DNA from 3 places in the Variovorax sp. M-6 genome. Region 3 is predicted to be linked to each of the others. Evidence: predicted binding sites of a transcription regulator. Region 3 holds the regulator's gene; each other region holds the start of a gene.
The links. Region 3 encodes FNR, which switches genes on or off when oxygen is low (the NO sensors DNR and NnrR bind a similar motif). Its sites were predicted from a motif close to TTGATNNNNATCAA; they were not measured.

Region 1: the regulator FNR is predicted to act here: its motif matches at 5,430-5,443, upstream of AB4Z46_RS13640 (universal stress protein).
Region 2: the regulator FNR is predicted to act here: its motif matches at 2,062-2,075, upstream of AB4Z46_RS26230 (hemerythrin domain-containing protein).

The regions. Positions count from the first base shown of each region.
Region 1 covers NZ_JBFREQ010000010.1:66,427-76,350, reverse strand. The annotation lists gene AB4Z46_RS13670 (Crp/Fnr family transcriptional regulator) at 1-484, shown strand, start outside; gene AB4Z46_RS13665 (PAS domain S-box protein) at 478-2,520, opposite strand; gene AB4Z46_RS13660 (winged helix-turn-helix domain-containing protein) at 2,523-3,254, opposite strand; gene AB4Z46_RS13655 (TraR/DksA family transcriptional regulator) at 3,371-3,745, opposite strand; gene AB4Z46_RS13650 (zinc-dependent alcohol dehydrogenase family protein) at 3,840-4,835, opposite strand; gene AB4Z46_RS13645 (flavodoxin family protein) at 4,845-5,372, opposite strand; gene AB4Z46_RS13640 (universal stress protein) at 5,596-6,417, shown strand; gene AB4Z46_RS13635 (hypothetical protein) at 6,484-7,104, opposite strand; gene AB4Z46_RS13630 (cytochrome C) at 7,340-7,666, shown strand; gene AB4Z46_RS13625 (adenosylcobalamin-dependent ribonucleoside-diphosphate reductase) at 7,681-9,924, shown strand, end outside.
Region 2 covers NZ_JBFREQ010000028.1:15,173-25,096, reverse strand. The annotation lists gene AB4Z46_RS26240 (Bug family tripartite tricarboxylate transporter substrate binding protein) at 1-301, shown strand, start outside; gene hppD (4-hydroxyphenylpyruvate dioxygenase) at 326-1,402, shown strand; gene AB4Z46_RS26230 (hemerythrin domain-containing protein) at 1,424-2,008, opposite strand; gene AB4Z46_RS26225 (CaiB/BaiF CoA transferase family protein) at 2,114-3,229, opposite strand; gene AB4Z46_RS26220 (Bug family tripartite tricarboxylate transporter substrate binding protein) at 3,226-4,212, opposite strand; gene AB4Z46_RS26215 (acyl-CoA dehydrogenase family protein) at 4,268-5,431, opposite strand; gene AB4Z46_RS26210 (AMP-binding protein) at 5,448-7,001, opposite strand; gene AB4Z46_RS26205 (LysR family transcriptional regulator) at 7,105-8,013, shown strand; gene AB4Z46_RS26200 (hypothetical protein) at 8,178-9,125, shown strand; gene AB4Z46_RS26195 (hypothetical protein) at 9,135-9,557, shown strand; gene AB4Z46_RS26190 (cupin domain-containing protein) at 9,605-9,924, shown strand, end outside.
Region 3 covers NZ_JBFREQ010000017.1:32,347-42,270, forward strand. The annotation lists gene AB4Z46_RS19355 (enoyl-CoA hydratase/isomerase family protein) at 9-791, shown strand; gene AB4Z46_RS19360 (acyl-CoA dehydrogenase family protein) at 830-2,032, shown strand; gene AB4Z46_RS19365 (NAD(P)H-dependent flavin oxidoreductase) at 2,007-3,233, opposite strand; gene AB4Z46_RS19370 (universal stress protein) at 3,241-3,684, opposite strand; gene AB4Z46_RS19375 (sulfite exporter TauE/SafE family protein) at 3,784-4,494, opposite strand; gene hemN (oxygen-independent coproporphyrinogen III oxidase) at 4,496-5,908, opposite strand; gene fnr (fumarate/nitrate reduction transcriptional regulator Fnr) at 6,033-6,749, shown strand; gene AB4Z46_RS19390 (hypothetical protein) at 6,730-6,975, opposite strand; gene AB4Z46_RS19395 (FixH family protein) at 6,980-7,255, opposite strand; gene ccoG (cytochrome c oxidase accessory protein CcoG) at 7,273-8,712, opposite strand; gene ccoP (cytochrome-c oxidase, cbb3-type subunit III) at 8,723-9,640, opposite strand; gene AB4Z46_RS19410 (cbb3-type cytochrome oxidase subunit 3) at 9,637-9,783, opposite strand; gene ccoO (cytochrome-c oxidase, cbb3-type subunit II) at 9,796-9,924, opposite strand, start outside.

The sequences.
Region 1 (9,924 bases), on a different contig from region 3:
CCTCGATGGCATCGCGACGGCGCACTACGCTTGCGATGCGGTGGCCATGGACACCGGCGAAGTCTGGGCCATTCGCTACGACGCGCTGCTCCAGGCCGCCGTGCGCACGCCCGCGCTGCTCACCGCGCTGCACGAGACCATGAGCCGCGAACTCACCCGCGATCACGATTCGATGCTGTCCTTGTGCACGCTGCCCGCCGATGCGCGCGTCGCGGGCTTCCTTCGCTACTGGGCCGACGCGCTGGCGCAGCGGGGCCTGCGCACCGATCAGATCACGCTGCGCATGACGCGTGCCGAAATCGGCAACTATCTCGGAATGACGCTGGAGACCGTGAGCCGGGCGCTGTCGCGGCTGGCGCGGGGAGACGTGATCCGGTTCACGGAGAAGGGCCGGCGCGACATCCACATTCCGCGGGTGGAGGCACTCACGGCCTTCATCCAGCGTACGGCTACGGCCGCGCCGATGGCCGGCGCCCTTCACTGAGCGCCGTCGAGCATCCTCGAGATGGCCTGCTCGAGGTCGGTTCGCGTGAAAGGCTTGCGCAGCAGTTCCCGGACGTGAGCCTCCTCGAGCAGCTCTCCGGAATAGCCGGACATCAGCAGCACCGGAAGGCCGGGCAACAGCGTGTGTGCAGCATCGGCCAGTTGGGTGCCCCGCGGGCCGGCGCCGAGCAGGATGTCGGTGAGCAGCAGGTCGACGGCCTGGCCCGAGGCAAGCACGCGCAACGCTTCCTCGCCGCCGGCGCAGGCCGTGACCTCGCAGTCCATCGAGGCCAGGAACTGCCGGACCACGCTGCGCACTCCCGCATCGTCCTCCACCAGCAGGACGCGCAGCCCTGAGGGGACTTCACTCGCCGCGGTCCCGAGCTTCTCATCGGTGGCCCGGTCTCCCTCGACGCGCGGCAGGAATATCGTGACGGTCGTCCCCGCGCCGGGGGTACTCGCCAGGCTGACGGCACCCCGCGACTGCTTGGCGAAGCCGTAGACGGTAGACAGGCCGAGGCCTGTGCCGCGGCCGGTGTCCTTGGTGGTGAAGAAGGGCTCGAAGGCGCGCAACTTGACGCTCTCTGACATGCCTTCGCCGGTGTCCGAAATGGCGATCGACACGAAGCCTTCCTCGGCGGATCGGTTCTGTGGGGCATCCAGTTCATCGGGCAACGCAGGCACCGCCGTGCAGGTGAACGACAGCGTGCCGCCCTGCGGCATGGCATCGCGTGCATTGATGGCCACGTTCAGCAGCGTCGATTCGAGCTGGACAGGGTCCGCCATGCACAGCGCATTTTCGGTGTCGAGCGTGATGAGGATGCGCTGGTCGAGAGTGCGCCTCAGCATGTCGGTCAGCGACCGCAGCAGCGCGGCGATGTCGACGATCGTCGGTTGAAGGACCTGGCGTCGCGAGAACGCGAGCAGCTTGCTCGTCAGTTCGGCGCCGCGTCGGGTGGCGCGCGAGGCGGCGCCGACGAGCTGCTGCACGAAGGGATCGTCGGCGTACGCGGGGGCGTCCGCGAGCACCTGAAGGTTGCCGGAGATCACCGTCAGCAGATTGTTGAAATCGTGCGCGACGCCGCCCGTCAGTTGGCCGACGCTCTCGAGCCGTTGCGCATGGTTGAGCGCTTCCTCGCTGCTCTCTCGCTGCAGCACGGTGGCCAGCATGCTCGACAGGGATTCCAGGAAGCGAACCTCGTCGTCGCCGAAGCGCTGCGGGGTGCGCGAACGAACGGCCAGCGTTCCGATGGTGCGGCCCCGGTCCGCCAGCGGCACGGAGAGTTCGCAGACCATGCCGGCCTCGACGTAGGGGGATGGAATCGTGAAGCGCCGCTCCTGCGCATAGTCGGCGATCAGTACCGGCTTGCCCCGGGCCACCACATGGCCGGACGGGGAATCGGGCGCGTTCGGGATCCGATGGCCGATGGTTTCCTGCGGCAGAAGGCCCACGCCGGCGACGATGCGGAATGCAAGTCCGCTCGGCTCCAGCAGCAGGACCTTGGCCATCTCGACTTGCAGGGCTTCCGCCGCGATGTCCGGCACGAGCCCGAGGAGTGTCTTCGAGTCGCGCGCATCCACTGCGTGGCGCCCGAACTGTGCGAGGTATTCGGCGTAGCGGGCGCGCTGCAGGGCCTGCTTCACGCGGGGATACGCGCCTACTGCGCGGATCGCGGCGACCACGTAGGGCAGGCCGTGATTCTGCAGCGGACTCAGTGCGATCTCGACCATCACTTCGCTGCCGTCGCGCCGCTTGGCCACCAGGTCCGTCTGCATGCCCATCGGGCGCGCGCGGGGATGGTCGGCATAGGCGTTGCGATAGGCCGAATGGCGGCGCCGGATGGCATCCGGGACCAGTTCGTCCACGGACAGGCCCTGCAGTTCTTCCTTTGCGTAGCCCAGAAGCTCCAGCGCGGCGGGATTCGCCAACCCGATCACGCCTTGCAGATCCACCAGGAGGAGCGCGTCCGGGTAGGCGATGAAGAGCGAGCGGAATACCGTTTCGTCGTCGAACCCCGGAACAGCGGATTCGCCCACGGTCAGCCCGCCTCGACCTTGGGAACCAGGATGTAGCCGGCGCCGCGGACCGACTTGATGATCTGGGGATGGTCGGGGTCGGCCTCGATCTTTCGGCGCAATCGCCCGATCTGCACATCGATGGTTCGGTCGAAGGGGCCGCCGTCCCGGCCTCGCGTGTGTTCGAGAAGGAAGTCCCGCGACAGCACCCGACCCGGATGCGTGGCCAGCGTGTTCAGAAGGTCGAACTCGCCGGTGGTCAGGGCCACCTCCTGCCGGCTCGAGTCCAGCAGGCGCCGCGCCGCCGTGTCGAGCTCCCATTGCGCGAAGCGCAGCAGCGTTGCGGCCTCGGCGCTCGCCTTTGCCGATGCGGGCTGCCCTGCGGGCGCCAGGCGGCGCAGCACGGCCTTGACGCGGGCGACCAGTTCGCGCAGATCGAAAGGCTTGGTCACATAGTCGTCGGCCCCGACCTCGAGGCCGACCACCTTGTCCACCGGATCGCCGCGACCCGTGACGATCACCAACCCGCACTGCCAGTGCTCGCGCAGCTGGCGTGCGATCGCAAAGCCGTCTTCGCCCGGCAAGCCCAGGTCGAGCAGGACGAGCGCGGGCGCATCGCCCGACATCAGCGCCATGAGCGCAGCGCCGGAATGAACCTGGCTGACGCGAAATCCCTGGCCTCCGAGGTAGGTGGCGAGCAGCTGTGTGATGTCCGCTTCGTCGTCAAGGACTGCAAGGTGGAGGGGGGTGGCCACCCGTGCATGTTATTCCTTGTCCCGCCCGCATCGCAACGTCACGCCATCGACGCGGGTGCAATCCGGATGGAGGATGCAGGCGCTCGCCAACGACGACGAGGCTCCTCGGTGAGCCTTCAGCTGCGACGCCGGCTTTCGGCCGCGGTCTGGCAAGCGGCGCACCGGATGGCCGTGGGTTGGGCCAGGAGTCGCTCGCGCGGAATCTCCTCGCCGCAGTCGGCGCAGATGCCATAGAGGCCGTCGGCCAGTCGCTGCTGCGCCCGCTCGATGTCGTACAGCCGCGTGCGGTCGACCTCGATCTCGGCGAAATGCACGTCGTCCAGTTGCTCGGCTTCGGCGTCGTCGGCATGGCTGTGGACTTCATGGTCGCCGGCGCGCGTGCCGGGCCCGACATGCGCTCCGGCACCGCGAAGCTCGTCGAGTACGCGGCGCTTCAGGAGGTCGAGTTGCAGAGCCAGGGCCTCGCGGTCCGATTCGGTGAGGGGGGTCATGGGGCGCTCGATGGATGGGGCGTGCTGATCTTCGCCGCCCTCGAGCCGCACCGGTTTGACTTCCGTCAATTCGCTGCGATCGCGGTCGCCATCGTCATGCTGAGGGCAGCAGCACCGCCGCGCCCTGCACGCGGCCGGCCCGCAGGTCAGCCATCGCCTCGTTGGCTTGCGCCAGCGGGTAGGTCGTGACGTGGACCTGCGGCGGATGCGACCGCACCAGCGCCAGAAACTCGCGCGCGTCGCTGCGTGTCAGGTTGGCCACCGACACCAGCCGTCGCTCCTCCCACAGCAAGCGGTACGGGAACGAGGGAATGTCGCTCATATGAATGCCGCCGCAAACCACGCGTCCGCCTTTGCGCACCGCCCGCAAGGCCTGCGGCACCAACTCGCCAGCGGGAGCGAAGATGATCGCAGCGTCGAGCGGCGGGACCGGGATTTCGTCCGAGCCTCCGGCCCAGGCGGCGCCAAGGCTTGTCGCGAAAGCCTGGCCTGCCATGTCGCCGGGCCGCGTGAATGCGTAGACCTGCCGGCCCTGTGCGGCAGCCACCTGGGCGATCAGGTGCGCCGCGGCTCCGAATCCGTAGATGCCCAGGCGCCGTGCGTCCTCGCCCGCCGCCTTCAGGCTGCGCCACCCGATCAGGCCGGCGCAAAGCAAGGGCGCGATATGGGCCGGGTCCTGGTTCAGGCCGCCCAGCGGCAAGCAGAATTCGGCCTCGGCAACGACGTGGCTCGCGAAGCCGCCGTCGCGGTGATAGCCGGTGAAGCGCGGCGTGTCGCAGAGGTTCTCCCGACCGTCGGCGCAGAAGGCGCAGTGCCCGCAGCTGTGGCCAAGCCAGGGCACGCCGACCCTGTCGCCGATGCAATGCCCCCGGACGCCCGCGCCGAGCGCCTCCACCTCGCCGACGATCTCGTGGCCCGGCACCATGGGCAGCACGGTCAGCGGCAGCTCGCCATCGACCACGTGCAGGTCTGTGCGGCAGACCGCGCAGGCCAGCACGCGCAGCCGCAACTCGCCGGCGGCAGGCTCCGGGAGCGGGCGTTGCTCCATCCGCAGCGGCTGGCCGGCGGCCCGAAGGACCATTGCCTGCATCCTGCCCCCTCAGACGCCCTGGGGTGACAAGGTGACCGGACGCACGACCTCCTTCGAGTCCTTGGCCGAATTCACCGCCGTTCCGAAGGCCTGCAGGCGGGCAGCGTAGCTGCCGTCGTCGACCTCGCGCATGGTGAGGGCGGTGCTCAGGATGGGAACACGCCCGAGCAGCCGGGCGATCTCGGCCACGGCGTTGGGCGAGCCCTGGCCACCCATGACCGACACCACGCCGACTTCGGGCAAATGATCGCGCTGTCTTGCCACGAAGCTGCGCATCGGGCCGGCCAGCTGCAGCGCCCAGATGGGCGACACCAGCACCACCGCGTCGAAGTCCCTTGGCAGCGGGCCGTCGTAGAGGATCGCCGGCCGGCGCCGAAACAGGGAGTCGAGCAGGCAGCGCAGGGTGCCGATGGCGCCGCTGCGGGGTCGGGCCTCCACGATCTCGGCACCGCGCCAGCCTTGCTGGCTGCACAGGAGTTCCGCCACCCGGCGGCAGGTGCCCGTATAGGAGTAGACGATCACAAGAACCTTGCTCATTGCCATCTCCAGTTCGTTGTCCAGTCTTCAATGTAGGAGTTCCCGGCCGTGACCGGCTTGCGCTGAATCAAGGGAGCGCCTGCCGCGCCTGCCGCGCCAGCCGGTGCTCTCGCCGGTGGATCGGGCGAAATACGCGCCGTGCGGTTTGACGCCGCGCAAGGCGAGGCGATGCCGATGGCGCTAAGTTGCCTGTATCTCACCCATGGATTTCGAAGGAGTTCTCATGCAAACACCGAAGACGATCCTGCTTCACCTGGACGGTTCAGCGCGCACTGCGGAGCGCGTCAAGGTCGCCCGGCAACTGGCCGAGGCCTTCGATGCCGAAGTCACGGGCTTGCCATGCACCATCTCCGCGCTCATGCGCTATCCCTATGCGCTGGAAGGCGCGGCCGAAGCCATGGCGATCATGCAGGAGCTCGACAAGGAATGCCGGGGCAAGGCCCATGCGACTTTCATGGCGGCCGGGGGCGGCTCCCCGCGCCTGCACTGGGCCGAGCCGATGAGCGATGCGCCCTGGGGCTTCGCCCGGCGCGCCCTGTACGCCGATCTGTTGATCCTGGGGCAGCGCGACGGCGACGACCCCGCCGCCGCCGAGCTGCCGCCCGACTTTCTGCCGAGCGTGCTCGTCGAGAGCGGCCGGCCGGCGCTGGTGCTGCCTTACGCGGGCCCGGTCGCCCCCATCGGGCGAACCGTCCTGGTTGCCTGGAAGGAATCGCGCGAGGCCGCGCGCGCGGTGTCGGCGGCGCTGCCCTGGATGAAGCGCGCGGAGTCGGTGCACGCGGTCAGCTACGGCGAAGCGGCGGACGCTTCCCTGCATGGCCTGCAGGACTATCTGAAGGGGCAGGGCGTGAGCGTCTCCGTGCATTCGGGTGGCCCCGAAGGGAGCGATGCCGGCGAGCACCTTCTGTCGAGGGCCGCGGACATGGGTGCGGACTTGCTCGTGATGGGTTGCTACGGCCACAGTCGTGCGCGCGAATGGGTGTGGGGCGGTGCCACGCGGTCGATCCTTCAGTCCATGACGCTGCCGGTCCTGATGTCGCATTGAGTCGACCCCACGGTGCTCGCGCGCATCGGTGTCGAGCATTCCGATCGCTTTCGGGCCGATACGGGGTTATCGCCCAGGACGTGGGTCCGCGGGCTGCGCCGGGGTGGCCTTGGACCCCTTGGCGGCCTCGACCGTCTGTTGCGCGGCATCCCTCGCAGCCAGCGCGGCGGCGCGCGTGGCCTCCTCGGCCTTCTGCAATGCATCGCGTGTCGACTGCGCGGCCTTCTCGGCTTCCTCCTTGCTGGACGCGATCACCTTGCTCGCGGCTTGTTCGGCCAGGTCGAGCGCCTCCTTGGTCGCCGCCGATGCCTTCTCGCCTTGCTCCTGCGCCTCGTGCACGGCTCCCGCGGCGGCGTCGAGAGCCTTTCCGGCCGAAGCGTTGGCCTTCTCCTCGAAGCGGTTCGCCGCCTCGGCGGCCTTCTGCGCTGCGCGCCGGATGGCTTCCGCGATCGCCTTGGAGATCTGGCCGGCGTTCACCTTGGCCTGCTCGGTTGCCGCCTTGGCCTCGTCGGCCGCCTTCTGCGCGGCGATCTGCGCCTCGTGTGCTGCCTTGGCCGCGGTATCCCTGGCCTTCTGGGAGGGCGTCGATGGCGGGCTCAATGGACCCGGTGGCGTGTTGTCTATCGCGAAAGCCGACGCGCTCAAGACGAGGACCCACACGGCGAAAAGGCTCTTCCTTGATGTCATGGTCGTTCTCCGAATGATGATGAGCGGCGACCCCCTCGTCGAGTCGATCTGCGAATTCCCGCGCGGAGTGCAGGCCCTTCCGGCATTTCGCCCCGCGTCGCCAGGCCGCCATGATTCGCGGTTCGATCGGTGTCGATTCGGAAAGGAGTTGCGTGCCGATTGCGCTGCGTCAATCTGCCGGCACCCCGCCTGCGCGATCCTTGGTACTGCCCTGTTGAAAGCGAGGAGCGGCGCCATGTCAACCTACCCACTGGCGGCATGCATTCTGGTCGGCGCGATCCTGTCCGGTACCTCGGCGGGCGCTCAATCGCGCGGAGAACTCTTGTACTCGACGCATTGCATCGCCTGCCACACGACGCAGGTGCATTGGCGGGACCGGAGACTGGCCACCGACTGGAAGAGTCTCCAGGCGCAAGTGGCGCGCTGGCAAGCCGCGGGTTCGCTGAACTGGAGCGACGAGGACATCATCGCGGTCACGTCGCATCTCAACGAGCGCTTCTACGGCTTCAAGACGCCTTCCGGTTCACCGGTGGTGCTGACGCCCACTGGTGGTCGCCATTGAGGAATGAGCTCGCGATGTCGACCGATACCCGGAAGACCCCGCCGCCGACGCGGAGGCTGCCCGCCCAGCAGATCAGCGAGGAGGTGCTGCGCGAGAAGTACGCCAAAGGCGACGAGCGCAGCATCGAGGACGTGTGCCGTCGCGTGGCCCGGGCGCTGGCACAGGCAGAGCAACCGGAGCTTCGCGCGCATTGGGAGCCGCGTTTCCTGCAGGCCCTGCAGGATGGCTTTCTGCCGGCGGGACGCATCCAGTCGGCGGCCGGCACCGCCTTGTCCGCCACGCTGATCAACTGCTTCGTGCAGCCGGTGGGCGACTCCATCGCGGCCGAAGAGGACGGCCATCCGGGAATCTACGTGGCACTGACGGAAGCCGCCGAGACCATGCGCCGCGGCGGTGGCGTGGGCTACGACTTCTCGCGCATCCGGCCGCGCGGCGCCTGGGTCGCCAGCACGCAGTCGAACGCATCGGGGCCGGTGTCCTACATGCGGGTCTTCGACCGTTCCTGCGAGACGGTGGAGTCCGCGGGCGCCCGGCGGGGCGCCCAGATGGGCGTGCTGCGCTGCGACCATCCCGACATCGAGGAGTTCGTCCGGGCCAAGGACCAGGGCGACCTGGCCAGCTTCAACATTTCCGTCGGGCTGACCGATGCGTTCATGGAGGCCGTGCAGGAGGACGGGTCTTTCGAGCTGGTGCATCGGGCGGCACCGGGGCCGCGGCTGCGAGCGGCGGGCGCCGGGCAGCGCGACGACGGCCTTTGGAGCTATCGCACGCTGTCCGCGCGCGCGCTGTGGGACCAGATCATGCAGTCGACCTACGACCATGCCGAGCCGGGCGTGCTGTTTCTCGACCGGATCAATGTCGACAACAACCTTTCCTACTGCGAGGCGATCGCGGCCACCAACCCCTGCGGCGAGCAGCCCCTGCCGCCCTACGGCTGCTGCTGCCTCGGCTCGATCGACCTGACGCGATTCGTGCGCACGCCGTTCGAGGCGGAGGCGCGATTCGACGAGGAGGCCTTCGCAAGCCTGGCGGCCGTGGCGGTGCGCATGCTGGACAACGTGCTGGACATCACCTTCTGGCCGCTGGAGCGCCAACGCGAGGAAGCGCGCAGCAAGCGGCGCATCGGCCTCGGCTTCACCGGCCTCGGGGATGCGCTGGTCATGATGAACCTGCGCTACGACAGCGCCGCCGCGCGCGAGGCCGCGCGCCGCATTGCCGAGGTTCTGCGCGATGCGGCCTACGGAGCGTCGGTCGACCTGGCGAGCGAGCGGGGCGCCTTTCCACTTTTCAACGCCGATCTCTACCTGAGCCGAGGGACGTTCGCGTCGCGGCTGCCCGCGCCGCTCAAGGAGCGCGTTCGGGCGGGAGGGGTGCGCAATTCGCATCTTCTTTCGATTGCACCCACCGGCACCATCAGCCTGGCTTTCGCCGACAACGCGAGCAACGGGATCGAGCCTCCGTTCTCGTGGACCTACATGCGGCGCAAGCGCACGCTCGAGGGCGCTTTCGAGGAACACGCGGTCGAGGACCATGCCTGGCGCCTGTATCGGCATCTGAAGGGAGAGGACGAGCCGCTGACCCCTGCTTTCGTCACGGCGCTGCAGATGAGTGCGCAGGCGCACGAGGAGATGGTCGCTGCCGTGGCGCCCCTGGTCGACACCGCCATCTCGAAGACAGTCAACGTGGCGGTCGACTATCCGTATGCGGACTTCAAGGATCTGTACCTGCGCGCCTGGAGGTCCGGACTGAAGGGCCTGGCGACCTACAGGCCCAATGCCGTCCTGGGCGCTGTGCTGAGTGCGCACGGACCGGCGATCGCCCAGGAGCCCATGACGATCGATGCAGGCCCGCTGAACGAGCGCCTGATGCTGGAGCGCATGCCGCAGCCGGTGCTGGCGTCGCTGCGCTGGCCCGGGCGTCCGGAGCTGCCGGCAGGCAATGCGGCCTGGACCTACATGGTGCGGCATCCGTACGGCGAGTTCGCGCTCTTCATCGGAGAGCTTCCCGAAGACGGCAGGCCGGCGCCGTTCGAAGTCTGGATCAACGGCGCGGAGCAGCCGCGCGGTCTCGGTGCGCTGGCGAAGACCTTGTCGATGGATCTGCGCGCGAAGGATCCGACGTGGATGCGCCTGAAGCTGGACGTGCTGGCCACGGTGCAGGAGGAGCGCTCGTTCGAGATGCCCTTCCCGCCGCACGGCGAGATGCGCCGCTTTCCCGGCGTGGTGGCGGCCACCGCCGCGGTCATCCGCTGGCGCTGC
Region 2 (9,924 bases), on a different contig from region 3:
GGGCAAGACCCGCGTGCCTTCGCTGCCGGACGTGCCGACCATCGCCGAGCAGGGCTTCCCCGAGGTCGACGTCTCGGGCTGGTTCGCGGTGATCGGCCCGGCCAAGCTGCCACCGGCCGAGGTCAAACGGCTCCATACTGCGGTGGTGGCGGCCTTCGGCATGCCGGAGACCAGGGAAGCCATGGCCAAGCAGGAGAACATCATCAACCCGATGAGTCCCGAGGCCTCGGCCCAGTTCTTCAAGACCGAGCAGGAGCGCTACGCCCGGCTGGTCAGGAAGGCCAACATCACGGCCGAGTAGGCCGCAACTTCGGAGCGCACGCACATGACCGACCTGTTCGAGAACCCGATGGGACTGATGGGCTTCGAGTTCGTCGAGTTCGCCTCGCCCACGCCGCAGCTCCTCGAGCCCTTCTTCGAGAAACTCGGCTTCACCCTGGTGGCCCGGCACCGCTCGAAGGACGTGGTGCTGTACCGCCAGGGCGACATCAACTTCATCGTCAACCGCGAGCCGAACAGCCCGGCGGCCTACTTCGCGGCCGAGCACGGCCCCTCGGCCTGCGGGCTGGCCTTCCGCGTCAAGGATTCGCACCAGGCCTACGCGCGCGCGCTCGCGCTCGGCGCCCAGCCGGTGGAGATCGCCACCGGCCCGATGGAGCTGCGGCTGCCCGCGATCAAGGGCATCGGCGGCGCGCCGCTGTACCTGATCGACCGCTTCGAGGACGGCAAGTCGATCTACGACATCGACTTCGAGTTCATCGAGGGCGTCGACCGGCATCCGGCCGGCCACGGCCTGAAGATCGTCGACCACCTGACGCACAACGTCTACCGCGGCCGCATGGCCTTCTGGGCCGGCTTCTACGAGAAGCTCTTCAACTTCCGCGAGATCCGCTACTTCGACATCCAGGGCGAATACACCGGCCTCACCTCGAAGGCGCTGACCGCGCCCGACGGCAAGATCCGCATTCCGCTGAACGAGGAATCCTCCAAGGGCTCGGGCCAGATCGAAGAATTCCTGATGAAGTTCAACGGCGAGGGCATCCAGCACATCGCGCTCCTGAGCGACGACCTGATCTCGACCATCGACCAGCTCGGCCTGGCCGGCGTGCCCCTGATGACCGCGCCCAACGACATCTACTACGAGATGCTCGAGCAGCGGCTGCCGGGCCACGGCCAGCCGATCCCCGAACTGCAGGCGCGCGGCATCCTGCTCGACGGCAGCACCGGGGGCGGCAGTCCGCGCCTGCTGCTGCAGATCTTCTCCGAGACCGCCTTCGGACCGGTGTTCTTCGAGTTCATCCAGCGCAAGGGCGACGACGGATTCGGCGAGGGCAACTTCAAGGCGTTGTTCCAGTCGATCGAGCGCGACCAGGTGCGCCGCGGCGTGCTGAAGGCGGACTGAAGTCCGCGAACCGGCCGCCCTTCAACGCCCCGCGCCCAGGCCGATCGGTGCGGGAACCGCATTCACGATCCGGGTGAAAAGCGCCCCGTAGTCAGGCTCCGGCTCGCAGCCGGTGAGCGGATCGCGATTGGCGCTGAAGGCCCGGTCGAGGTCGCTCCAGTCGTCGTCCGTCAGCACCTTCTCGGCCAGCGGAAGGATCTCGCGCTCTTCCATCGCCATGTGGGCCAGGTAGAAGTCGACATAGCGTTCGACCGCCTGCTCGAAGGCCTGGCGACGGACCTCGCCCATCATCTCGAAGGCGAGCAGCGCATGCTCGACTTCGCGGATCTTCCGCTCGCCGCGCGCGTGGTCGTCGTCCAGCCGGTCGAGCAGTTCGCGCGAGATCGGGGTCCGTGCGCGCAGCTTCGGGAACAGCAGCTCGGACTCCTTGCGGTGGTGCCGCTTCTCGGGAAACTCGTCGACGTAGAAAAGCATCGCACGCAAGGCGCCGAAATCCGGCAGCGTGCCCTGTCGGCGATGCTGGGCCAGCAGCAGGACGATGGAGCGCAGCATGGCGGACAGCGCCGAGTGCTCGTCGCGGATGATTCTGATCGTGGTGTGCGTCATGCGGCTCTCCGGAGGGGATGGCCGTAGCCTCTCACCTCCGGCCCGTCGCGACCTTGCGGCAGATCAAAGACATGCGCTTGAGAGCGTGGGGGGCGCCAGACCGCCTCAGGCCTTCAGGACCGACCCGGTGTGCGCGCCGAGCGCGGGCACCGCCCCTGGCGCATCCGGCAGGCCGGCGGAGAACTTCACCGGGAAGCGCACCGAAATCAGGCCTTCCTCGGGGTGGTGCCGCACCATGTCGCGCGCGATCAGTTGCGCATCCTCGAACAGCTCCGCGGCGCCCAGCACCGGGGAGAAAGGGACGTCGGTGCCGGCGAAGCGATCGCCCCATTCAGCCAGCGTCTTGCCCGCGAACACCTGCACCATGAGGGCATTGACCTCCTGCTTGTGCTTCTGCCGCTGCGGCCGGGTCGCAAAACGCGGATCGCGCAAGGCAGGATACTCATCGCCCAGCACCTCGCACAGGTTGACCCAGAATTTGTTCTCCAGGATGCCCATCGCGAGGTGGCGGCCATCCAGGGTCTCGAACAGGTCGTTCTCCGGCATCACCGTCGGCGAGTCGATCAGCCTGTCCGCGGGAATGCCGCGGGCGGCCCAGGCGCCCTGCACCGTCCAGGACGTCACGGCATCCAGAATCGACACGTCCAGGTGCTGCCCCTTGCCGTTCTGGCGGGCGCTCATGATCGCCACGCTCAGCGACAGTGCGGCATAGCCGGAGGCGGCGAAGTCCGAGATGCGCGCGCGTGGGCGCGACACCTTGTCGTGCACCTGCACCGGCACCGCCCAGTAGCCCGACAGGGCCAGGTAGTTCAGGTCATGGCCCGCATCGGCCGCCAGCGGCCCGGTCTGGCCGAAGCCCGAGATCGAGCACAGCACGATGGCCGGGTTGACCTCGGCCAGGGTGTCGTAGCCCAGCCCGAGCCGCTGCATCACGCCGGGGCGGAAGCCTTCGATCACCGCATCGGCGCGCTGGAGCAGGTCCAGGAAGGCAGCCTTTCCCTCGGGCGACTTCAGGTCCAGGGCGACCGATCGCTTGCCGCGATTGAACTGGGCGAACACCGCCGGCCCGAGCAGGCGCGAGGTGTCCCCGGTGTCCGGGTTCTCGATCTTGATCACGTCCGCGCCCAACTGGGCGAGCAGCGACGCCGCGTGGGGCCCGGGCAGCAACTGGCTGACATCGAGGATCGTCACATCCTTCAGGCACGACCATTCCGGTTTCATCGTCCGTCCACCTTCAAGCCAATGCTCTTGATCAGATCGCCGAAGCGCTTGTCCTCGGCGATCACGAATTTCTGGAACTCCGCCGGCGAGCCATCGGGGCGGAGCTCGGAGCCCATGGTCTTCACCAGCTCATCCATCGCACCCGAGCGCAAGATGGCGCCGATCTCCCTGGACAGGCGATCGACGATCGGCGCCGGCGTCCTGGCGGGCGCGAAAACCCCCGACCAGCTGTTCAACGAGAAGCCGGGAGGCAGCGCCTCTGCCAGCGTCGGCACCTCGGGCAGCGAGGGCGACCGCTTGTCGCTGGTGATGGCCAGCGCACGCAGCTTGCCGTTGTTGACGAACGTCAATGCCGTCCCCAGGATGGGCATGCCGAATTGGGTCTGGCCCGACAGCTGGGACGAGACGATGTCCGGCGCGCCCTTGTAGGGGACGTGCAAGGCCGTCGTGCCGGTATCCCTGAGCAGTTGCTCGACCGCCAGGTGGGCAATGCTGCCATTGCCGCCGGAGCCGTAAGCCATCCCGCCCGGCTTCGCCTTCAGCGCAGCGATCAAGTCCTGGGCCGTGCGTATGGGCGACGACGCGGGAACCGTGAGCAGCGAAGCCCCGCCGCCCAGCATCGAAATGGCCACGAAATCCGCCGCCAGGTCGTAGGGCGGCGTGCGGAACGTATGCACGGTGATGGCTTGCGTGTTGGCGAACAGGCCCAGGGTATAGCCGTCAGGGCTGGCGCGCTTCAGGGCCGATGCGCCGATGGAGCCGCCGGCGCCGGGCATGTTCTCGACCACCATCGGCTGGCCCAGCCGCGCCGTCAGGGCGCTGCCGAGCGCCCGCGCCCAGATGTCCGGTGTGCTGCCCGGCTGGAACGGCACCAGCATCCGGATGGGCCGGTCCGGATAGGCGTCCGCGGCCCAGCTGGCGTGCGATGCGAACAGTGCCGCCGCGGCGCCGCCGGCCGCCTGCAGGAAGCGTCTCTTGTTCATGTCTTGTCTCCTTGTGAATTGAAGGTTGCGCGGGCGCTTGGTGCGCCTCTTTCACTCACGCTTCCAGAATGACGCGGGCGATCGTGTTGCGCTGAATCTCGCTGGTGCCCGTGACGATGCGGAACATGCGCAGCTTGCGGAACACGTGCTCCACCGGATGGTTCTTCGTCACGCCGACGTTGCCGTGGATCTGCACCGCCTTGTCGGCCACTTCGAAGCAACGCTCGGACACGAACAGCTTGCAGGCCGCGGCCTCCATGCGGATGTCGGCGCCGCGATCGGCCAGCATCGCCGTGTTCAGGATCATGCTTTCGCACGCCCACAAGGCCGCGGCCATGTCGGCGAGCATGTGCTGGATCGCCTGGAAGCGTGCGATCGGGCCGCCGAACTGCTGGCGGGTGCGGGCGTATCCCAGAGACAGCTCGTACACATGGCGCGCCATGCCCAGCATCGTCGGGCAGTGCAGCAGGCGGTTCACGTTGATGCGCGCCATGCCGAGCTTGAAGCCGTTGCCGAAGCCGCCGAACACGTTGCCGACCGGCACGCGCGTGTTCTCGAAAATGATGTCCGCGTCGATGTGCTGGCCGGACATCGGCAGATAGGCCTGCTCCAGGCGCACGCCGGGCGAATCCAGGTCGACCAGAACCGCCGTCACCCCCTTGGGTGTGCTGTCGGGATCGGTCACGCACTGGACGATCGCGAAGTCGGCGAACGGCGAGCCGCTGATGTAGTGCTTGTGGCCATTGATGACGAGCTCGTCGCCATCGAGCACCGCGCGGGTCGTGATGCTGTTGGCGTCGGATCCGGAGTGGGGTTCGGTCATCGCGAAGCAGGTGCCCTTCTCGCCGCGAATGACCGGCAGGAAGAAGCGCTCCATCTGATCGGGCGTGGCGTACTTCAGCATGTTGCCCACGCGCGGCGGACCGCTCAGGTCGCCCAGCACGTGCGCGCCCAGCAACGCGCCGGACCTGGCGATGTCCAGCTTCAGCAGGCACTGGTCCAGGACGCTCAGGCCCGCACCGCCCATCTCGGGCGGCAGGCAGATCGGCAGCAGGCCCGCTTCGCTCGAGCGGCGCCAGATCCGATGCAGGACTTCGCGCGGCCACGGGTCCTCGGGGCCGAGTTCGAGCTCTTTCTCGATCGGGAGAACGTCGTCCTGAATGAAGCGGGCAAGACGCTCGCGAATCTCGGCGAGCTGGGGGCTGGCAAGGTGTTCCATCTGTCTGTTCCTTCGTTCAGTTGACGCGGCGTTCGACGTGGGCCCAATAGGGCTCTCGCACCAGCTTGCGCGCGATCTTTCCGCTTGGGTTCTTGGGCAGCTCGGCCGCGAATTCGATCGTGCGCGGGGACTTGTAGTCCGCCAGGCGCTCGCGGCAGAAGGCCATCAGCTCGCCGTCCGTGGCCTTGGCGCCAGCCTTCAGGCAGATGACGGCCTTCACGCTCTCGCCCCATTGCGCATCGGGCACGCCCACCACACAGGCCTCGAAGACCGCGGGGTGCTGGTAGAGCACGGCTTCCACCTCGGTGGGGTAGACGTTGAATCCACCCGAGATGATCATGTCCTTCTTGCGGTCCACGAGGTAGATGAAGCCCTCCTCGTCCACCCGCGCCAGGTCGCTGGTGTGGAACCAGCCGTCGACCAGCACCTCGGCCGTGAGTTCCGGCGCGCCCCAGTAGCCCTTGAAGACGTCTTCGCCGCGGACCACCACTTCGCCGATTTCGTCGCCCGAGACCTCTTCGCCGCGCTCGTTCACCACGCGCACATCGGCCTCGACGTGGGGCCGTCCGCAGGATGCCAGGCGCTCGGGACGGTGCGCGATCGCGTGCGCGTGGTCTTCGACGGACAGGCGCGCCACGCCGGAGGTGGTCTCGCTCCCCCCGTAGCCTTGCGAGAGGATCGGACCGAAGCAGGCCCAGGCTTCCCGGATTCGCGTGGGCGCCATCGGTGCTGCGCCATAGGTGATGGAGCGCAGGCTGGACAGGTCGTAGCGCCCGATCGACGGATGCGCCAAGGCCATGTGGATCATCGCCGGGACCATGAACACGTGCGTGATGCGCAGTTCCTGCACCGCCGCCAGGAAGGGCTCGACCTCGTACTTGTCGAACACCACCAGCGTGCCGCCGCCGTGCAGCACCGGCTGGATCATCATGCCGGTGGCGTGCGTCATCGGGCCGAGCAGCGCGAGGCGGTCGCCCCGCCCGATCCGCGCGTCGCTGCCGACGAGGAACTTGCGAAGGCTCGCCCGGCGATTCCCGAAGCTCTGCATCGCGGCCTTGATCTTGCCGGTGGAGCCGGACGAAAAATGCAGGACGGCAATGTCGTCCGGATCGAATTCGACCGCCGGCGCGACCGGGGACGCACTGGCCAGCAGCGCCTCGTAGGACAGGTAGCCGGGACGCTCGCCGGCCAGCGAAATCATCGCGCGCACCGATTCGAAGCCGGGCGTGGACGGGGTGTGACCGGTGAAGCCCTCCCCGGCGATCAGCACGGCCGGCGTGCAGTCGGCCATGACTTCCGACACCTCGGTGGCCGTGTAGCGCGGATTGAGCGCGGCCTTCGTCAGGCCCGCCTGGTACAGCGCGCACTCGATCTCGACGAGCTGGGCGCAATTGCGCGCATGGATGGCCACGCGATCGCCCTTCTCCAGGCCCAGCGCCAGCAGCGCGTTGGCCAGTCGGCAGGAGCGCTCGTGCAGCGCCGCATAGGTCACGATGCGGCCGTTGTGGATGACGGCGGGCTGTTGGCCCCAGTAGCGCGCGCCGCGTCGGATATGCAGGTTCAAATCCATGGTTTGTCTCTCTGTGTGCGGAAGGTCCTGGGCCAGTTTCTCCACTTGCACGCATGCCAACAATCAACCAAACTGGCACAAGACATAACCAACAGGAATGCCTTTGCAGATCCAGGACTTTGAGTACCTTCTGGCGGTCGCCGAGCACGCGAGCATCGGACGGGCTTCGCAGGCGCTGGGAATCAGCCAGCCCGCCTTGACCAAGGCGGTGCACCGCATCGAAACCGACGCCGGCCTGCAGCTCTTCACCCGGCACGCCAAAGGGGTTCTGCTCACCGAAGCCGGCCGCTCGTTCGTGCACCGCGGCCGCAAGATCTGGCTCGAGTACGGCGACGCGATGCGCGAGATGCAGCAGATGCGCACCGGCCAGCTGGGCCAGTTGCGCGTCGGGTTCAGCCCCTCCGTCTCCGAAGAGCTGGTGGTCACCGCCTTCTGGCAGCTCATCCAGGAGCGCCCGGCCGCCCGGCTGCAGCTGCGCGAGCGGCTGATCAGCGAGCTGATCGAGATGCTGCTGGCCGGCACCCTGGATCTCATTCTTGCCCCGGCGAGCGAGGCCGCGACGACGGAGGGCCTGAGCTTCCAGTCGCTCTACGCCGATCGATTCCATGTGGTGAGCGATCGCGGCCATCCGTTGCAGGGGCGCGGGACGCTCTCGTTGCACGATCTCGCACGGGAGCAATGGATCCTGCCGGGCACCCACGTGCGCGTGCGCCAGTGGATCACCGCCGAATACCGCAAACGGGGCCTGGAGGGGCCGGACGTGCGCGTGGAGGCGGAGTTCGGCCGGGTGTCGATGTGGCCGCTTGCGCGGAGGTCCCCGCTGCTCACGATCTGCAGCGTCGCCGGACTGGCCGAAGCCCGCCGGCACGAGTTGGAGGTGCTGCCGGTGCCGGAACTAGAGATCGCGCGGGACATGGGGGTCATCGCGCGCGCCGGTGCCTGGCGCTCGCCGCTGGCCGAAAGGTTGACGGCGCTGCTTCGCGCCAATGCAGGGCACGCGCAGGGGAACTGACCAGCCCGCCGCGCAAGCGGATGCGCGGCCTCGCCATCGCATTGCCCGACGATCACAAAGCTCCTACATTCGAGCGGTGCGATTTCCGAGTCTCCCCGAGAGATGGAAACGCAGCTGCACACGGGTGCGTGTCTCGTGCAAGTCGTGTTCCCGAGGAGCAAACCATGAGAATGCAGGCTTGCGTTGCGGTGGGGCTCACGATCGCCGGCGTGAGCACGGCGGCCGGCCCGGTCAGGAACGCGCTCGGCTATCCGGTCGATGGCGAGATCCACGCCAGGCAAAGCGTCCCGGTCAGGGCGATCGTCTCCTCCGTCGACAACCCCAAGGGCCTGCGCGACGGTGCCGAGGAGCACGAGCTGGTCTACCAGGTATGCAACGTCGACCAGGGTGACAAGCAGGCCGGGCGGCCTCCCGGGCGGCTGTACTTCCAATGGCCCGCCGCAGGGTTCCGGACTTCGGCGCTGGGCGAGTTGCCGGTCGAGACCTGCCTGGTGTTCGTCCGGCGGCTCACTGCCAGGATCCGGCCCGAGTCCAAGGACATCCTGTACACGAAGGACCCGAAGGCGTTGCCGGCCACCACGTACACGATGGATTCGCAGCCACCATGGAGCAAGCCCGAGCACTATTGGAACTACGTGTCCCAGCTCGTGTCCGGAAAGCTCATGCTGGGCATGAAAGAGGCACAGACCGAATTCCAGATCTCGGCCGTGCGAAAGTCCCCGAAGGACCCCATCTACTACCAGCACATGAACTGGAGAAAGGGCACCCAGCTCTACATGGTGCTGCCTCGCACCCAGCCGGAGGTCGTCGCCGCGCTGAGGTCGTCCCTGTCCCGGCTGGAGACGCAGGGGTACCTGTTCTCGATCCGGCCGGGGCCGGAGGCTGCGCGGGACTTCGAGTCGGCGGACGACGCCTGGGTCGCCGCGGACTTCGGCCAGCGCGACGTCCTGCGGCTCGAGCGAACGGACGCCTGGGAGAAGGAAGCCACCTCCTCCGTCAACCTCGAGCTTCCCGTGACGGGCCTGGACATCGTGGAGCTGCCCGCCGTGCAGCGGGACCGGACGGCCGGCCGCGCCACGTACATGGGCGTCTACGTGGCGGCCGGAACGTAGGCCCGGGCCATGAGAGAGAAGATCATCAAGGGACTGGGCGCGCTCGTCGGCGCCCTGTTGTCGTGGCCCACGGTCTCCAGATACCTGGGCACGCTGCCCGACTACAGCACGGTCGAATTGTTCGGCGCCGGGGTCGGTTTCATCCTGGGGCTCTTCCTGCAAACGACGAAGGTGGTGCAGAAGACCATCGCGCCGTGGCACAGCGTGTCGAAATTCATCCTGCTGCTGCTGGTCGTTGCCGCCTGGTTGTACCTGAACTACGACCTGTACCAGCAGTACCAGCTCTACGGAGCGGGGCCGGGCGACATGACGCCGGAGCGTTTCGCGAAGGCCCAGTTTGCCGTCGGCACCTTGTCCGTGATCTGGGCGACGCCGCTGGCCTACATCGGCGCGGCGATCGCCGAGGCCCTCGACGGCAAGCCGCAACCATGAGTCCCGCCCAGAATCCGCATTCCGCTTTCACACGACGAAGGATTGACATGACTGACCCATCGGCCATCAAAGTCGGCCAACTGAGCATTCGCTACCTCGTGGACGGGTCCCAGACCGGCCGCGTCGGCATGTTCGAGCTCACCGTGCCGCCCGGCTCGAACGTGCCGCCTCCGCACAGCCACACGCAGAACGACGAATGCATCTATGTGCTGGAGGGGACGTTGCGGTATTCCGTGGATGCCGAAGCGCGTGACCTCGCGGCCGGCGAGACGATGTTCAGTCCCAAGGGGAGCGTTCACCAGTTCTCGAACCCCTTTGACGCGCAAGCCCGGGCACTCGTCGTGCAGTCGCCGGACATCGGCGCCCA
Region 3 (9,924 bases):
GGAGGCCCATGGACACCCAGGAACCCGTACGGCTCGATGTCGACGACGAGATCGCCACGATCACGCTGAACCGCGCCGATGCGCTCAACGCGCTGGACTTTCCAGCCGCCGTGGCGCTGCAGCGCGCCATCGATGCCGTGGCTGCCGCACCGGGCGTGCGCGCCCTCGTGCTGCGCGGCGAGGGCCGATCGTTCTGCGTGGGCGGCGACGTTCGCGCCATGCATGCGCACCGCCACGAGCTCCCCGCCTTCATCGCCAGGATGATCGACAGCGTCCACGCCAGCGTGATGGCGCTGAACCGCCTCCCCGTCCCCGTGATCGCCGGCGTGCATGGGGCGGTGGCCGGTGGCGGCCTGTCGCTGGCCCTGGCCTGCGACATGGTGCTGGCGGCGCGTGGCACGCGCCTGATCACGGCCTATGCGAAGCTCGGCGCCTCGGCCGATGGCGGCCTGAGCTTCCGGCTGGCGCAGCGCGTCGGGGTTGCGCGCGCCTTCGATCTGCTCACGCTGCACACCACGCTGGATGCCCCGCAGGCGCTGGCGCTGGGGCTGATCGACCGCGTCGTGGACGCCGACCGCGCCGACGCCGAAGCACGGCAGTGCGCGCGAGCGCTGGCCGCCCTGCCCGCCCAGTCGGTGCGGGAGCTCAAGGAGTTGACGGCGGTCCAGGTCCGCGCGGGCCTGGAGGCGCACCTGGCGCGCGAAAAAGCCGCCTTCCTGCGCTGCGCCGCCACCGCCGATTTCGCCGCCCGTGTCGCGGCATTCGCCGAAGGCGACCGTCGCGCCGCCTGAACCGCCTTCCGTTTTTCTCTTCCATCCTCCACAGACCCATGAACACGACCGCTTCCGCTCCAAGCGCCGCCCAGCGCTTCTCCGGCCTGTCCGACGACGAGCAGCAGATCCTCGACCAGGCCGACCGGTTCGCGCGCAACGAGCTCTACCCCCTGTCCAGCCGCATGGACAACGAGGAGTGGTGGCCGCCCGAGGCCTTTGCGCAGATCGGCGCCACGGGCTACTTCGGCATTCCGGTGCCCGAGGCCTACGGCGGCGCCGGCCTCGATCTCTTCGCGAGCGGGCTGGTGGTGCAAGCCTTCTCGCGCTGGAACCACGCGCTCGCGCTGAGCTGGGTGGCGCACGAGAACCTGTGCCTCTACAACATCTACCGCAACGCCGACGAAACGCAGCGCAAGGCCTACCTGCCGGGCCTGTGCAGCGGCAGGACCGTCGGCGCGCTGGGCCTGACCGAGCCCGGTGCGGGCTCCGATGCGCTGGGCTCGATGCGCACCACGGCCACGCGCGACGGCGACGACTACCTGCTCAACGGCAGCAAGATCTACATCACCAACGGCGCGGTGGCCGACGTGGTGCTGGTCTACGCCAAGACCAACAAGGAACGCGGCGCCAAGGGCATCTCGGCCTTCATCGTCGAGAGCGGCAGCGCCGGCTTCAAGGTCGCGCAGAAGCTCACCAAGATGGGCTTTCGCGGCAGCCAGACGGCCGAGCTGGTGTTCGAAAACTGCCGCGTGCCGGCGCGCAACCGGGTCGGCGAGGAGGACCGCGGCGTGCAGGTGGTGATGAGCGGGCTCGACCTGGAGCGCGCCATGATCGCGCCGATCTGCCTGGGCATCTGCGAGCGCGCGCTCGAACTGGCGCTGGACTATGCGCGCACGCGGCAGCAATTCGGCCAGCCGATCGCGAACTTCCAGATGATCCGGGCCAAGCTGGCCGACATGTACGTGTGGATCGAATCGATGCGCGTCTTCACCTACCAGGCGCTGCGCGCGGCCAACGACCTCGAGATCGGCGGCGGCGGGCGCGGCGACATCCACATGATCACTGCCGCCTCCGTGATGTTCGCCTCGGAGACCATGAACAAGGTGCTCAACGAGGCGGTGCAGATCCACGGCGGCGCGGGCTACATCTGGGAATCCGAAGTCAACCGGCTCTATCGCGCCATCAAGCTGCTCGAGATCGGCGCCGGCACCACGGAGGTCCGCAAGATCATCATCAGCGACGAACTGCTGCGCCGCTGAGCAGCCACTCCATCAGTTCCCGGACCGGCCGGATCTCGCGGCCGAACGGCAGCCGGCCGGCACCGCGGAAAAACAGCCCCTGCTCGGTGTGTCCCGCGAGCGCATGGCCCAGCATCTTGTCGATGCAGAACTTGCCCCAGCCCGGCGTGGCGTCGCGCAGGCCGCAATGGGCCAGGCAGTCGAAGCGCATGGTGCACTCGGTCTCGCGGTGCGTCTTGGCCATCAGCCGCGGCTCGAGCCGCAGGTACTTGGCCAGCCAGGGCGTGCGCACGGCGCGCGCAGGCAGGCCCGCCACGCTGGTGAACTCGACCAGGTCCTCGGGCCTGGCATCGGCGAGCACGCGCTTGAACGCCAGGTCGGCATCGCATTCGGCGGTGACCGCGAAGGCGGTGCCGAGCTGGACCGCCGAGGCGCCGAGCGACTGCAGCCGGCGGATGTCCTCGAGGCTCTCGACGCCGCCGGCGGCGATCAGCGGGATGCGGCCTTCGATGCCCGCGGTCTTGAAGAAGGCCTGCACCTGCGGCAGCACGACGTCGAACTCGAAGCGCGGGTCGTTCAGGTCGCCGACCCTGGCGGCGCCGAGATGGCCGCCCGCAAGGCGCGGATGCTCGATCACGATGGCATCGGGCAGGCGCCCTTTCTTCTCCCACTTGCGCACGATCAGTTGCACGCCGCGCGCATCCGACAGGATCGGGATCAGCGCGACGCCCGGATGCTCGCGCGCCAGTTCCGGCAGGTCCAGCGGCAGGCCGGCGCCGACCACCAGCGCATCGGCCCCGCAGGCCATCGCGTGGCGCACCTGCGGCTCGTAGGCGGTCAAGGCCTTCATGACGTTGACGGCGATCAGGCCGCGGCCGCCGGCGAGGTGTCGGGCCTTGGCGATCTCGCGGCCCAGCGCCTCGAGGTTGGCGGCGTCGATGCGCGCGCCGGCGTCGGGCTCGGCTTCGATGTTCGCGGTCTGCGCCCACAGGTCCGGGTGCAGGCGCCGCAGGTCGACCGACGACACGGTGCCGATGCCGCCGAGGCCGGCCACCGCGCCGGCCAGGCCACCGGCCGAGACGCCGACCCCCATCCCACCCTGCACCACCGGCAACAGTTCGCGGCCGGCGAGGTGCCAGCTCCTCAAGCCCGATGCGGCGGCCAGCGCGCGCAACGCATCGGCCTTGGCGGCCGCATCCGCCTGGTTGATTTCCTGCATCATGCGGGCGCTATCGGAGCACCAGCACCGGCAAGGCCGAATGCGTGAGCACATGCTGGGTCTCGCTGCCCAGCAGCAGGCGCCCGATGCCCCTGCGGCCATGCGAGGCCATCACGATCAGGTCGCTGTGATGCTTCTGCGCGGCGGCAATGATCGATTCGGCGACCTGGCTGGAATGGGCCACGAGCGCTTCGCAGCGCACGCCGCTCGCGCCCGCGCGCTCGCCGATCGCGTCGACCATGGCCTGGGCCTTTTCGAAGCGCTTCTTGTCGATGCTCTCGCTCTCGGCCCCCTCGTAGATCATCGTGCCGTCCATGTAGCTCTTGGGTTGCCTGCGGGCCACGGTGAAGGCGAGCAGCTCGGCGCCATGCTGCCGGGCCAGGCCGATGGCGGACTCGACCGCCTTCTCCGAAAGGGGCGAGCCGTCGGTCGCGACCAGGATTCGCTTGAACATGATGGGATCTCCAGAAGGGAAGGCCTCCAGTCTCGGCCAGACCCGCGCGGCGCGAATTGACTGGGATCAACTTCGCGTCGGTTGTCCGCAGGTCCTCGCTCAGCGGCACCAGATGTCGATCTGGTGCTGGAGATCCATCCAGAGCGCCTGCAGCGCGACCGCGGCGAGCAGCGCGCCGGCCAGGCGCGTGCCCCACTGCTGCGACACCAGGCCCGCGCCCGAGCGCAGGCGCTGCCACAGCCACGGCGCCAGCACGAGCGACAGCGCGCTGCCCGAGGCGAACAGCGCCATCACGGCCGCGCCCTCGAGCACGCCGTTGCTCAAGGCCGCCAGCATCAGCGCCGAGTACAGCAGGCCGCAGGGCATCGCAACCCAGAGCGCACCGGTGGCCAGCACGCCGAAGGGGCTGCGGGTCATGGGCTGCAGGCGCGCCGCGGCCCAGCGTCCGATGCGGCTGGCCCACAGCGGCTGCCGGCCCGAGGCCGCGAGCAGCACGCCCCAGGCGAGCACGGCCACGTGCAGCAGCATCCACGCGGGGCGCAGTGCGGCCACCTGTTCGCTCGCCAGGGCCAGGCCCTGGGCCGTGGCGGCCGCCGCGGCCCCGGCGGCCGCGTAGCCCGCCACGCGCCCGGCGTGGAACAGCGCGCCCGCCGGCAGCGAACGGCCCACAGGCACCAGCGCCGCGACGCCGCCCGCGGGCGCGCGCACGATGCGGATCACGCCCGCGCAGGCAGCGCCGCACATCGCGACGCAGTGCGGCCCGCCGGCCAGACCCATCACGAACGCGGTGCCGGCCAGCGCAGCCAGCATGTCAGACGATGCGCGAGAAGCGCGTGCGGTTGCGATCGGCCTGCAGGTAGCGGTCGAACACCATGGCGATCGCGCGCACGAAGAACCAGCCCATGGGCGTGACCTCGATGTAGCGATCGCCCAGGGTCACGAGGCCCTGCGCCGCAAGCGGTTCGAGCGCGGCCAGTTCGGTCGCGAAGAAGTGCTCGAAGTCGATCAGATGGGCCGCGCCCACGGCTTCGAAGTCCACCCGTCCCTGGCACATGATCGCCATGATCACGGCCCGCCGCAGCACGTCGTCGCGCGTCAGCGCCAGGCCGCGCACCACCGGCAGGCGGCCCTGGTCGAGGAGGTCGTAGTACTCCTCGAGCGTCTTCGCGTTCTGGCTGTAGGTGGCGCCGATGCGGCCGATCGCCGACACGCCGAGCGCCACCAGGTCGCAGTCCGGCTGGGTGCTGTAGCCCTGGAAGTTGCGATGCAGCCGGCCCTGCCGCCGGGCGACCGCCAGCGCATCGCCGGGCAGCGCGAAATGGTCCATCCCGATGTAGACATAGCCCGCGGCGGTGAGCGCGGCGATCGAGCGCGACAGCATATCGACCTTGGCGGCCGCATCGGGCAGGGCTTCGGTCGCGATGCGGCGCTGGGCCTTGAAGCGCTCGGGCAGGTGGGCGTAGGCGTAGAGCGCGATGCGGTCCGGCCGGAGCGCGCAGACCTGCTCCAGCGTGCGGTCGAACGAGGCGGCGCTCTGGCGCGGCAGCCCGTAGATCAGGTCGACGTTGACCGAATCGAAGCCCAGCCCGCGGGCCACCGCCATCAGGTCGAACACCTGCCGGGCGGGCTGGATCCGGTGCACCGCCTTCTGCACTTCCGGGTCGAAGTCCTGGACGCCGAAGCTCAGCCGGTTGAAGCCCAGCTCGGCCAGCGTCACGAGGCGCTCGCGGTCGACGGTGCGCGGGTCGATCTCGATCGAATGCTCGCCGTCCGGCGACAGCGTGAAGGCACCGCGAAGCATGGCCATGAGGTCCCGCAGGCCGGCATCGTCGAGGAAGGTCGGCGTGCCGCCGCCCAGGTGCAGCTGGCGGACGACCGCGCCGCGGCCGAGCTTGGCCACCTGCAGCGAGATCTCGCGCGCCAGGTAGTCGAGGTACTCGCGCCCCTTGCTCTTGTGCCGGGTCACGATCTTGTTGCAGGCGCAGTAGTAGCAGAGCGACTCGCAGAACGGGATGTGCACGTACAGCGACAGCGCCCGCGCGCTCGCGCCGGCCCCGCCGCGCTGCTCGAGGGCCTGGGCGTAGTCGTCCGCCGTGAAGGCGTCGACGAAGCGGTCGGCCGTGGGATAGGAGGTGTAGCGCGGGCCGGCGCAGTCGAAGCGGCGCAGCACGGAAGGCAGCGGCGCCGGGGGGGGCGTGAGGGCGGGAGCGGAAGCAGGGAGCATCGCGGGCGGCGGCAAGGGCTTTGGTGTGTCACTATGCCGCCGTCACGATCTGCAATCATTGACCTGTATCAAGCATCCGGCCCACTCCCCATCGGACAATCCCTGTATGACCTCGACTGCATCAATGAAACCCGAAAACATCAAGGTCGCCTGTTCCAACTGCAATCTGCGCGAGCTCTGCATGCCGGTCGGCCTGGACCCGGGCGAGCTGCAGCGCATCGACGACATCGTCGCCACGCGGCGCAAGATCAAGCGGCGCGAGACGCTGTTTCGCAACGGCGAGCCCTTCACCTCGCTCTATGCGATCCGCACCGGGGTGTTCAAGACCCGCGTCACCAGCGAGGACGGGCGTGACCAGGTCACGGGCTTCCAGATGGCGGGCGAGATCATCGGGCTCGACGGCATCGTCAACGACCAGCACACCTGCGACGCCGTGGCGCTGGAGGACTCCGAGGTCTGCGTGATGCCTTTCGAACGCATCGAGGAGCTGTCGCGCGAGATCACCGCGCTGCAGCGCCACGTGCACCAGATCATGAGCCGCGAGATCGTGCGCGAACACGGCGTGATGCTGCTGCTGGGCAGCATGCGGGCCGAGGAGCGGCTCGCGGCCTTCCTCCTCAACCTGGTCCAGCGCCTGCACGCGCGCGGCTTCTCGCGCTCCGAGCTGGTGCTTCGCATGACCCGCGAGGAGATCGGCAGCTACCTCGGGCTCAAGCTCGAGACCGTGAGCCGGACCCTGTCGAAGTTCGCGGCCGACGGCATGGTCGAGGTCGAGCAGCGCAACGTGCGCATCGTCGACCCCGAGGCGCTGCGCCGCATCGTCAATCCGCCGGGTTGTTGATCTCGCGCGCCGGCAGGGTCAGCAGCAGGGTCAGCGCGCCCGCCCCCATGGCCAGCAGCCAGAAGACGAAGAAGCCGACCGTGTAGACGGCCTGCCGCGAAGCGCCGAGCGCCTCGCCGCGCCAGTTCAGGTCGCCCGGGTCGACCAGCGCGAACACCAGCACCTCGAGCGCGCAGGCCAGCAGGAAGGCCGGCCAGAGAATCCACATCCAGCGGCGCATCTGCATGGGCTCACTCCTTCGGCAGCGGCACGGCGCTGCCCGGCGTCGCCGCGTGGTTGCGTCCGGCCACGGCCGGCATCAGCTTCTTGTCGGCCAGCGTGCGGTTGATCTCGACGCCCTTGCGGTAGTAGTCCTGGTCCACCACCGGGTCGGGCGTGGCGATGGCCAGCCACAGCGTGACGAAGCTGGCGACCACCACCACGGCCGGCCCGCCGATCACCATCCACACCAGCGGAAAGCGGTACCACGGAGGGCAAGGGTTCATCGCGTCGTTGTCGTGGGTCATCTTTGTCCTTGGGTTGATCAGCGCGGTACCAGGAACACCGCGGGCTCCGAGACACTGGCGTTGCCGCTTTCGGCGCGGACGTCGAAATGCACCTTGTGCGAACCCGCCGGTGCCGCGCCGTAGGGCAGCTGCAGCCGGACCGCGACCCAGCGCGACTCCGCCGGCGCGACCTCGACCACGGGTTCCGAGGACACGTGCAGGCCCTCGAGGCCGCTCGCCGCGATCCGGTAGCGCTGCAGCTCTTCGGTGGCGTTCATGATCTGCAGGCGGTAGACGTTCTCGAGCTGCCCGCCCTCGACGATGCGGGCCAGCGACGCGCGGTCGCGCACCACGTCGACCTTCAGCGGCGTGCGCGTCACCAGGCTGGCGAGCAGGCCGATGCACAGCGCCGCCAGCACCGCGGTGTAGATCAGCACCCGCGGCCGCAGCACGCGGCGCAGCACCTGCCGCGGCGTCCAGCGGCCCGCCATGCCGTTCTGCGTGGCGTAGCGGATCAGGCCGCGCGGCGTGGCCATCTTGTCCATCACGATGTTGCAGGCGTCCACGCACAGCCCGCAGCCGATGCACTCGTACTGGAGGCCTTCGCGGATGTCGATGCCGGTCGGGCAGACCTGCACGCACAGCTTGCAGTCGATGCAGTGGCCCAGCGGCGCCGCGGTCGATGCGCGCGCCTTCGCCGGCACGCCGCGAGGGTCGCCGCGCGCGGCGTCATAGCTCACGATCAGCGTGTCGCGATCGAACATCGCGCTCTGGAAGCGCGCATAGGGGCACATGTACTTGCACACCTGCTCGCGCATGAAGCCGGCGTTGCCGTAGGTCGCGAAGCCGTAGAACAGCACCCAGAAAATTTCCCAGGAACCCATCGTCGTGTGCAGGAACGACATCCCCAGCTCGCGGATCGGCGTGAAGTAGCCCACGAAGGTGAAGCCGGTCCACAGGCCGATGGAGATCCAGACCACGTGCTTGAACCACTTCTTGACCAGCTTCTCGGTCGTGAAGCCGCCGCTGTCCAGGCGCATGCGCGCGATGCGGCTGCCTTCGATCTTCTCCTCGACCCACATGAAGATCTCGGTGTAGACCGTCTGCGGGCAGGCGTAGCCGCACCACAGCCGGCCCGCCACCGCGGTGAACAGGAACAGCGAGAGGGCCGAGATCACCAGCAGACCCGTGAGGTAGATCAGGTCCTGCGGATAGAGCACCAGGCCGAAGATGAAGAAGCGCCGCGCGCCGAGGTCGAACAGCACCGCCTGGCGCTGGCCCCACTCGAGCCAGGGCAGGCCGTAGAACACGAGCTGCGTCGCGAACACCAGCGCCCAGCGCCAGCGCGCGAAGTAGCCGCTGACGCTGCGCGGGTAGATCTTCTCGTGGGCCGCGTAGAGGCCGACGCTCTTCTCGGCCGCCACGATCGGGATCACCGTGCGAGGGGCCGGCGTCGGCGCGGGCATGCGATCGGTCATGGCGTCGGGCTCACTGGGCCCCAAGGGCGGGCTTGTTCGTCAGGCCCCAGACGTAGGCCGTGAGCACGTGGATCTGGGCCTCGGTCAGCCGGCCCTGCTGCGCCGGCATCTGGTTGACCTTGCCGCCGTTGATCATCGCGATGATCGCTTCCTGCCCGTAGCCGTGCAGCCAGATCCGGTCGGCCAGGTTCGGCGCGCCGACCGCGGTGTTGCCCACGCCGCCGATGCCGTGGCAGGCCGCGCAGACCGTGAACTTGCTCTTGCCGAGGCCGGCGCGGACCGAGTCGTGCGGACTGCCCGACAGGCTCAGCACGTAGTTGGCGAGGTTCTTCACGTCCTCGGCCGAGCCGACCGCCTCGGCCATCGGCGGCATCGTGCCGATGCGTCCGAGGGCGATGGTCTCGTGGATCTTCTCGGGCGTGCCGCCATGCAGCCAGTCGCCGTCGGCCAGGTTCGGGAAGCCCTTGCTGCCGCGCGCGTCCGAGCCGTGGCACTGCGCGCAGTTGTTGAGGAACAGGCGCTCGCCGATCGCCATGGCGCCCGCGTCGGTCGCCAGCCGTTCGACCGGCTGCGCCGAGTAGGCGGCGTAGACCGGCGCCAGTTCGGCGTTGGCCTTCTCGACTTCCTTCGTGTACTCGCCCTCGGTGGTCCAGGCCAGCGTGCCGCGATAGCTGCCCAGGCCCGGGAAGACGACCAGGTAGCCGATCCCGAACACGATGGTCAGCACGAACAGGCCCATCCACCAGCGCGGCAGCGGGTTGTTCATCTCGCGCAGGTCTTCGTCCCAGACGTGGCCGGTGGTGTTGTCGTCGCCGGCCGGGCCGCGGAAGCGCGCGGTCCACCACAGCAGCAGCGCGCAGGCCAGGATGCCGCCCAGCGCGATGGCGGTCACGAAGTGCGACCAGAAGTTGCTTGTGAAATCGCTCATGAGGGGTCTTCTTCGAAGGGGAGTCGTGCGGCCTCCTCGAAGGCCTTCGCGTTGCGGCGCGAGCAGGCCCAGACCAGGATGCCGATGAAAGTGGCGAACGACGCCAACGTGGCGGCGATCCGCAGGGTGGTGACGGTGTCCATTCGCTGTGCTCCCTACTTGAGTGCCAGGCCGAGCGACTGCAGGTACGCGACGATCGCGTCCATCTCGGTCTTGCCCTTGACCTCGGCCGGCGCGGCCGCGATCTGCTCGTCGGTGTAGGGCACGCCCACGCGGCGCAGCGC